DNA from 4 places in the Vreelandella sp. GE22 genome. Region 2 is predicted to be linked to each of the others. Evidence: predicted binding sites of a transcription regulator. Region 2 holds the regulator's gene; each other region holds the start of a gene.
What was found. Region 2 encodes LexA, which represses DNA repair genes until DNA is damaged. Its sites were predicted from a motif close to TACTGTNTANNTANACAGTA; they were not measured.
Positions count from the first base shown of each region.

Region 1: the regulator LexA is predicted to act here: its motif matches at 998-1,017, upstream of recA (recombinase RecA).
Region 3: the regulator LexA is predicted to act here: its motif matches at 975-994, upstream of ACWHRL_RS14635 (Y-family DNA polymerase).
Region 4: the regulator LexA is predicted to act here: its motif matches at 1,251-1,270, upstream of ACWHRL_RS06245 (PA0069 family radical SAM protein).

Region 1 is NZ_OZ309110.1:2,890,482-2,892,669, reverse strand. It holds gene mutS (DNA mismatch repair protein MutS) at 1-281, opposite strand, end outside; gene ACWHRL_RS13505 (CinA family protein) at 386-895, shown strand; gene recA (recombinase RecA) at 1,037-2,110, shown strand; gene ACWHRL_RS13495 (regulatory protein RecX) at 2,142-2,188, shown strand, end outside.
Region 2 is NZ_OZ309110.1:1,556,044-1,558,231, reverse strand. It holds gene ACWHRL_RS07400 (TetR/AcrR family transcriptional regulator) at 1-294, opposite strand, end outside; gene lexA (transcriptional repressor LexA) at 514-1,188, shown strand; gene purU (formyltetrahydrofolate deformylase) at 1,253-2,107, opposite strand.
Region 3 is NZ_OZ309110.1:3,128,003-3,130,190, forward strand. It holds gene ACWHRL_RS14625 (contractile injection system protein, VgrG/Pvc8 family) at 1-309, shown strand, start outside; gene ACWHRL_RS14630 (hypothetical protein) at 554-904, opposite strand; gene ACWHRL_RS14635 (Y-family DNA polymerase) at 1,018-2,188, shown strand, end outside.
Region 4 is NZ_OZ309110.1:1,322,467-1,324,654, reverse strand. It holds gene ACWHRL_RS06255 (nuclear transport factor 2 family protein) at 1-378, opposite strand, end outside; gene ACWHRL_RS06250 (hypothetical protein) at 552-992, opposite strand; gene ACWHRL_RS06245 (PA0069 family radical SAM protein) at 1,284-2,188, shown strand, end outside.

The DNA of each region.
Region 1 (2,188 bases), 1.3 Mb from region 2:
ATCTGCTCGCAGATCGCGACTGATTCGCCGGCGCTGACCAGTCGGGCCAAATACCCTTCGGCGCTGTGGTAGGGTACACCGGCCATGGGAATCGGCTTGCCGCCGCTTTGGCCGCGGGCGGTCAGGGTGATATCCAAAAGCGTGGCGGCGCGCTTGGCGTCGTCGAAGAAGAGCTCGTAGAAATCCCCCATCCGGTAAAAAAGCAGGACCTCGGGGTGTTCGCGTTTGATTTTGAGGTATTGCGCCATCATTGGCGTGTGCGCGGGGCTGGCCTGTGACATGGGCGTCCTGATTGAGCGTGGCGCAAACGTATTGCGCCATGTTCTATGGGCAAGTGAAACGCAGTATTCTACGCTGAACGAAGCGCTTACATGAAGGAGTCTGCATGGCCGCTGACGCGTCTGGTTTGAAAAATCTCGATCTGGCGCTTCTTTCGAAGCGCCTGGGCAGGCTTTGCCTTGCTCGAAACGTTACGCTGACCACCGCGGAGTCCTGCACCGGCGGTGGGATTGCCACGGCGATTACCGCCGCGCCAGGTAGCTCGGGCTACTTTGAAACCGGCGTGGTCACCTACTCCAACGCCGCCAAGACCCGCCTGCTGGGCGTCGCAGAAGAGACCTTTGACGCCCACGGCGCGGTGAGCGAGGCGGTGGTCAATGAAATGGTCAAGGGGGCGTGCCGGGAAAGCGGTGCAAGCCTTGGCGTGGCGGTGAGCGGCGTGGCAGGCCCGGGGGGAGGCAGCGTCGATAAGCCCGTCGGGCTCGTCTGGCTTAGCGTGGGCGATGAAGCCCGCCAACACGCCCAGCGCTTCATCTTTCCCGGTAGCCGTCAGGCGGTGCGCGAGCAGGCGGTACGCGAGGCGCTGGTGGCCCTGATTTTGCGCCTATCCGACTAACGAAGCGGTAATCGAAAGGCGCTGGAAGTACCCAACATGGCCTGGTTTGGCGTAAATAAATAGCGTATCAGGGATAGGTTTTAGCGCTATTATTTGGCATAATACTGGCTAATTATACAGGTTGTTACGAGGACGCTTTAAATGGCTCAAGATGAAAACCGCACAAAAGCACTGAACGCCGCGCTCGGCCAGATCGATCGTCAGTTCGGCAAGGGCACCGTCATGCGTTTGGGCGATGCGCCGCGGGTGGTCATGCCATCGGTATCGACCGGCTCGCTCGGCCTCGATATTGCCCTCGGCATCGGCGGGCTTCCGTTTGGTCGCGTGGTGGAAATCTTCGGGCCGGAGTCCTCGGGTAAAACGACGCTGACGCTGTCGGTCATTGCGCAGGCGCAGAAGCAGGGCAAGGTGTGTGCGTTTGTGGACGCCGAGCACGCCCTCGACCCAAGCTACGCGGAAAAGCTGGGTATCAACCTGGACGACCTGCTGGTCTCCCAGCCGGATACCGGTGAGCAGGCCCTCGAGATCACCGACATGCTGGTACGCTCCGGCGGCGTCGACGTCATCATCATCGACTCCGTGGCCGCCCTCACGCCGCGCGCCGAGATCGAAGGTGAAATGGGCGACACCCACGTGGGCCTTCAAGCCCGCTTGATGTCCCAGGCGCTGCGTAAGATCACCGGCAACATCAAAAACGCCAACTGCCTGGTGGTATTCATCAACCAGATCCGCATGAAGATCGGCGTGATGTTCGGTAGCCCCGAAACCACCACCGGCGGTAACGCGCTGAAGTTCTACTCCAGTGTGCGTTTGGATATCCGCCGTACCGGCTCGGTGAAGTCCGGCGACGAAGTCACCGGTAACGAAACCCGCGTCAAGGTCGTGAAAAACAAGGTCGCGCCGCCTTTCCGCCAGGCCGAGTTCCAGATTCTTTACGGCAAGGGGATCTACCACGCCGGCGAGGTGATCGACCTGGGCGTGCAGTGTAATCTGGTGGATAAAGCCGGTGCCTGGTACAGCTACAAGGGCAGCAAAATCGGCCAGGGTAAAGCCAACGCTTCCCAGTACCTGGAAGAGCACCCGGAGATCATGGAAGAGATCGAAAGCCAGATTCGCGAGCAGCTTCTTGCCAAGCCCGACCCTAAAAAAGAGGAAAAGGAAGAGGTCGCGGCGCCGGCGGATGTCGATGCCGACGGCGAAGATAGCCTGATCTAAGTGCTGGCAATGCAAAACTTCGGAGACGTCCGTGTTTGGCACTAACAACGCGACCCCGCGCGGGGTCGCCATGGATCT
Region 2 (2,188 bases):
CAGCACCGTGGTCGCCATGGCCTCGAGCAGCACTTCGAGGGGAATGTCATCCTCGCCGTAGCGCTCGTGGAGTGCGTCCAGCGCTTCGTGAAAGCGCTGGCTGAAAGGATCGAGATAGCGCGCGAATACGGCCTGGATCAGCGCTTTCTTGGAACCGAAGTGGTAGTTCACGGCGGCCAGATTCACCCGTGCCTTGCTGGTGATATTACGAAGCGAGGTCTCGGCAAAGCCGCGTTCAGCGAACAGCACCTCCGCAGTATCCAGGATACGCGTGACCGTATCAGATTGCGCCATGGCGCCCTCCAGAAAAACGAGTGTTTAAAACATCGCAAAATAGTAGGCCATTAACGCGCCAGTCTCAATCGCAAGAAAAGGTGAACTCCCCTCCTCAATGCCCGAACGGCTTTATAATCCGTGGCTTGAGTCATATACTGGACAGAGGAACATACTGTATACTTAAACACATATATATCGAGTCACCTTTTTAGTTACCCTTTTACGCTGGAGTCAGACATGTCCCGTCCTCTTACAGTACGTCAACAGCACGTTTTTGACTTTATCGTTAAAACCATGAATGAGCTCGGCTACCCGCCTACCCGGGCCGAGATCGCCAAAGCGCTGGGCTTTCGCTCACCCAACGCGGCGGAAGAACACCTTCGCGCCCTCGAGCGCAAAGGCGCGATTCGTATCATTCGCCACACTTCCCGGGGTATTCGCCTACCCAACCAGGAAGGCACCGAAACCAGTGAGCCGGCGCCGGCTGCCAACGAAAACGGCGAAACGCCGGCAAACGGCTTGCCCATCATTGGCGAAGTCGCTGCGGGCAACCCGATTCTGGCCGCCGAGCACATCGACCGCTACTGCCCGCTTCCGGCGGACTACTTCACGCCCAAGGCGGACTACCTGCTGCGCGTGCGCGGGCTTTCGATGAAAGATATCGGCATTCTGGAAGGCGACCTGCTCGCCGTGCACCGCACCGAGCGGGTACGCGACGGGCAGATCGTGGTGGCACGCCTTGAAGACGAAGTCACCGTCAAGCGCTTCAAGCGCGACGGCCATCAGGTAACGCTGCTGGCTGAAAACAGCGACTTCGACCCGATCGAAATCGACCTGCGCACTCAGCAGCTCGATATCGAAGGCGTGGGCGTAGGCGTGATTCGCGGCGGCAGTGGCCAAGCGCTCGGCTAAGCCACTCGCCTGTATGAACGTCGTATAAAAAGCGGGGGGCACTCATCAGTGCCCCCCGCTTTTTTTAGTTAAAGACGACGGTCTTGTTGCCGTCGATCAGCACCCGGTCTTCCAGGTGCCAGCGGATTCCCCTCGCCAGCACCGATTTTTCCACGTCGCGGCCAAAACGCACCAGATCCGTCGGGGTATGGCAGTGGCTAACCCGATGAATGTCCTGCTCGATGATCGGGCCGGCATCCAGCTCCTCGGTCACGTAGTGGCAGGTCGCACCGATCAGCTTAACGCCCCGCGCGTAAGCCTGGTGGTAAGGCTTGGCACCGGCAAACGAGGGCAAAAAGCTGTGATGGATGTTGATGACCTGGCCTGCGTAGCGGCTACAAAGCGCCGGCGGCAGAATCTGCATGTAGCGCGCCAGCACGATGCAGTCCGCTTTGAGCGCCTCGATTTGCGCCTGTACCGCATCGAACGAGGCCTGCTTGTCGCCTGGGTCGACCGCAATGTGAAAGTAGGGAATCTGGTACCACTCACTCAGCGCGCGCATATCCGGGTGATTGGAGATGATCCCCACGATGTTGCAGTCGAGCTCACCCGCCTGCCAGCGGTAAAGCAAGTCGACCAGGCAGTGGGACTCTTTTGAGACCATGATCACCACGTTGCGCCGCTTTTGCGTATCCACCAGCGCCCACTGCATGTCGAAGGCGCTGGCGATCGGCGAGAACGCCTCTTCGAGCGCCTCGGCAGTCATACCGATGGAATCGGCAAGGATCTCGTAACGCATGAAAAACCGACCCGTTTGCAGATCCGAATGCTGGCTTGCCTCGGTGATGGAGCCGCCGTGCTGGGCGATGAAACTGGAGACACGCGCCACAATGCCCACTTGGTCCGGGCAGGAAACCACTAAACGGTAGTAATGCGACATAAATACACTCAATATAAACACGATTTTAAAAATGCCAGGCCTTGTCCGCCATGAAGGGGGTCGTAGCGCTGTGCAAGGGCG
Region 3 (2,188 bases), 1.6 Mb from region 2:
CTCGACGAAGCGGAACGCAAGGAAGTGCTGGTGGGAAACAGCGACAACGCCAAGCGCCTACGCCACACCTACGCCAGTGAAGGCGAAGCCCTGGAAGAAGCCAGCGCCGAGCTCACGCGCCTGCAGCGCAAACACGCCGAGCTAACGCTGGATCTCGCCGAAGGCCGCGCCGACATCTACCCCGAAACCCCGGTCACCACCGTAGGGTTTAAGGAACAGATCGACGCCACGCCCTGGATCATTGATGAGGTGCGCCACGATCTCAACGACCGTGGCTATACGTGCAGTATTAGGATGGAGACGCAGTGAGTGGATGCTGGCTCCATGTCGACTTAGCTCTTTCAAAAAAATAACCCCGGCCATCCAGTAGCCGGGGTTTTAATATCCAAATCCCTACAGATAAGCCAGGTCCGTTTGGCTCAGCCCTCCCTGGTCAAGGTAATGCCGCAATCTTCCGGCGGTAAACCGCGTGCTTCAAGGCGACACTCACAGCCTGGCAAACCAAAGCCCACTTTGCCGTAAGCGATCAACGCCAGAAATCGTAGGACATTACCTACACCGCCCAACACCGCGCCTGCCTCACCACCACCCCCCGAAACTGCTCGGCATTGATAAAACACCCCTCGCCCCCGGTAGCGGGCAACAACCGGCAGCGCTCGCCCACCCGATGCGTCTTGAATAACCGATACTCGCCGCCCACTTCCGCGACCACTAAATCGGCGTGGCCATACGAGCGCGCCTCATCCACCACCAGCACATCGCCCTCCATCCAGGGGCCATTGTCAGCAGCATCCTCGCCCACCTCGACCAGAAAGCAGCTTGCTGAAAATTTGCGCCGGTCCATTTCCGCTACGGCCGGGTGCTCCACGCCCACCACGGCCGGCCCCAGGTAATTCACTCGCATGCTACTGCCCTTTGTTATCCCATGTTAATGACAGGCATTGGCATTTGCCTCTCGCGTTCCCAGGGTCTAATACTGTATAAAACAACAGTATTGTACAATAGGGAGGGCAAATAATGATTGGTCTGGTCGACTGCAATAACTTCTACGTCAGCTGCGAGCGCGTATTCAACCCCAAGCTCAAGCGCAAGCCGGTGGGCATCATGTCCAATAACGACGGCTGCATCATCGCCCGTTCGAACGAGCTGAAAGCCTTGGGCATCGAGATGGGCACCCCCGCCCACCAGGTGCGCCACCTGGTCGAGCGCGGCGAAATCATCCTTCACTCGTCCAACTACGAGCTCTACGGCGATATGTCCCACCGGGTGCAAAGCATCCTCGAGCAGGAAACCGCCGGGGTCGAGCCTTACAGCATCGACGAAATGTTCGTGCGCATGGACGGCTTCGAGCCGGACGCCCTGCTCGAGCACGCGCGCAGCGTGCGCTGGAAAGTAGGCCGCTATACCGGGATTCCCGTATGCGTTGGCGTGGCCGCCACCCACACTTTGGCCAAGCTGGCCAACCGCATCGCCAAGAAGCACCCCGGCTACCCCGGCGTGTGCATCATGCACGCGGACACCGACGAGGCCCGCCACCTGCTGGAACAGATCGACGTGGGCGACGTATGGGGCGTGGGCCGTCGCCTCACCGAGCGCCTGCAAGTCATGGGGATCAAAACCGCCTGGGATCTGCGCGAAGCCGACGCCAAACACCTGCGCCGCAAATTCAGCGTGAACATGGAACGCACGGTGCTCGAGCTGCGCGGGGTCAGCTGCCTGGAAATGAACGACCTAGCCGAACCCAAGCAGCGCATCATGACCAGCCGCTCGTTTGGGCGCTCCACCGGTAACCTCGGCGACCTCTCCGGCGCGATCCGCCACCACGCCCAGCGCGGTGCCGAAAAGCTGCGTTCACAAAAAAGCCTCGCCCGCGCCGTGCTGGTATTCCTCAAAACGGATAGATTCCGGCAGGACCAGCCCCAGTACTCGCCCAGCGTGGTGGTCGAGCTGGAACGCCCCACCCAGGACACCCGCGAGATCCTCGCCGCCGCGAGCGCGGGCTTAAGCCGAATCTACCGGCCCAAGTACGGCTACAAGAAAGCGGGCGTGATGATGCTGGACCTCACCGATCAGCACCGCCAACAGCTCAGCCTGATGGATACCCCGCAAACGGAAGAAGACCGCCAGCGCAGCCAGAAGCTCATGGCTACGATGGACGAACTGAACGAGAAGATGGGCAAGGGCACGG
Region 4 (2,188 bases), 230 kb from region 2:
CATGCGCGGAATTTGCGAGGAGTGGTGATGAAGAATGGGGGCTTCTTTTGAAAGATCGACCACGTAGCTAAAGCGTGCCTCGAAGTTCAAGAGCTCGCCTTCGACCTCGAAGCGCCAGTTGTACAGGCCGGTCAGCGAGCAGAGCGTCTCGGACATTTCCTGAATGATCAGGGTTTTCTCGTGCAGAGTGATGCTCAAACCCGGGCGCGCGCCGAGGCGCTCGAAATAGTCGCGGTGTTTTTCGCTGTTATTGGCGATGCGGTTCGAAAAGGTCGGGATCAGTACGGCGTTGTCATCGTAGAGGGCGAGCAGCGCTTCTACATCGGCGTCGTTGATCGCTTGCATCCACTCATTCAGCACGTCGTGCGGTGTTCTCATCTTAAACCTCTTCAACAGATAGCGGTGACTTGACGCCGCGGGCTCATACGGCGGTGACCTGACTTGATACGGCAGTTACATCCAATACAGCGAGCCCTTCGCCTTCACGGAAAAGACGTTACACGGTATGTTACCGAAATAGCGCCGCCCTCGCATGTCAAGTTCGCTTAGCGCTAGAAGTGTTTGAAGCGGTAAAAGAGCTTTTGCAAGAAGCTCGAGCCCAACATCAGGGTCAGGCTAAGTATTAAAACGGCCAAAGAGGCGTAGGTGACGCCTCCGCCCCACTCCCAGCGCGATATTACATTGCCGACTTGCTGAACGAACAGATAGACGCCGATCAAGAAGCTGCCCGCGCGAACAAGCCCTGCTTCGTCAACGGATGCATCTGCCTGGGTATCGCTTTGGTGTATTTTTTGCGCAATGGTCGGCGCCTTCAGCCAGAGTACCGCACCGATCAAAAGAGGGACCACCAGGCTTGTCACCATCACGGGGAGCCACGGGGACTCCAACTCTGCCGTAAAGATGTTTTCAAGCGAGAAAGCTAAAGTGTAGAGCGGAGAAACCACCAGATAGATGGCAAGAACACGTATCAGGAGAACGGATAAAGCGTGCATCGAATGCTCCTTAAAAAAAATCCCATGATACGGTTCTTGGATGTGTTCTAAAACATACTAAAACGCCCCGGCGATATACCACCATGGCGACGGTAAGCGCACCGCGTTTGAACGTTTGCCTATAACTTTCCCGACTGGCTGTAATCCCGCTAATTAACCTAAAAGCCACTAATGACAGTTTGGTAAATATTAGTAGCCCCTACTTTTATAAAATTACGCGCTTAAAGGTGACACTTGCGCTGTAGAGGCCTCGTCATATACTGTATTTATATACACTATAAGGATGTCGCAATGGCGCAACCTCTCACGCCGCAAGGCAAGGCGCCTTTTAAAGGCCGAGGCGCCACCTTCGACCCGCACAACCGCTTCGCGCCCTCGAAAAGCGAATACGAGTCCGATGGCTGGTGGCAGGAGGAGGCCCCCACCTCGCTTGCCACCGAAATACGCGAGGAACCGAGTAAAAGCGCGCTTGCCTGGAACAGCTCGCCGGATCTCTCCTTCGATCGTTCCCTGAACCCGTACCGCGGCTGCGAGCATGGCTGTATCTACTGCTTTGCCCGCCCTTCTCACGCCTATTGGGATATGTCGCCGGGGCTCGATTTCGAGACGAAACTGATCGCCCGCACGGGCATGGTCGAGCGTTTGAAAGAGGAGCTCAGCCACCCGGGCTATACTTGCCGCCCTATCAACCTGTCGGGCAATACCGATTGCTACCAGCCCATCGAGGCGAAACACCAAACCACCCGGCGCCTTTTAGAGCTTTTATACCAATGCCGCCATCCGGTCACGCTGGTGACCAAGGGCACCCTCATACTGCGCGATACCGAGCTGCTGGCGAAAATGGCCGAGCATCGCCTGGTACGCGTGCTGGTCAGCCTGACCAGCCTGGATGCGAATTTGAAGCGCACGCTGGAGCCACGCGCAGCCTCGCCCCAGGCGCGGCTGAAGGTGATCCGCGAGCTGAATACGGCGGGTATCCCGGTGGGTGTGCTGGTCTCGCCGGTGATTCCCGGGCTTACCGATCACGAGATCGAGCGGCTGGTCGAGGCCGCGAGCCGCTCTGGCGCGCGCACGGCAAGCTGGATGCTGTTGCGCTTGCCCCGTGAGGTCGCACCGCTGTTCGAAGAGTGGCTTACCACCCACTATCCCGAGCGTGCCGATAAGGTCATGAGCCTGATACGCCAGTGCCGGGGCGG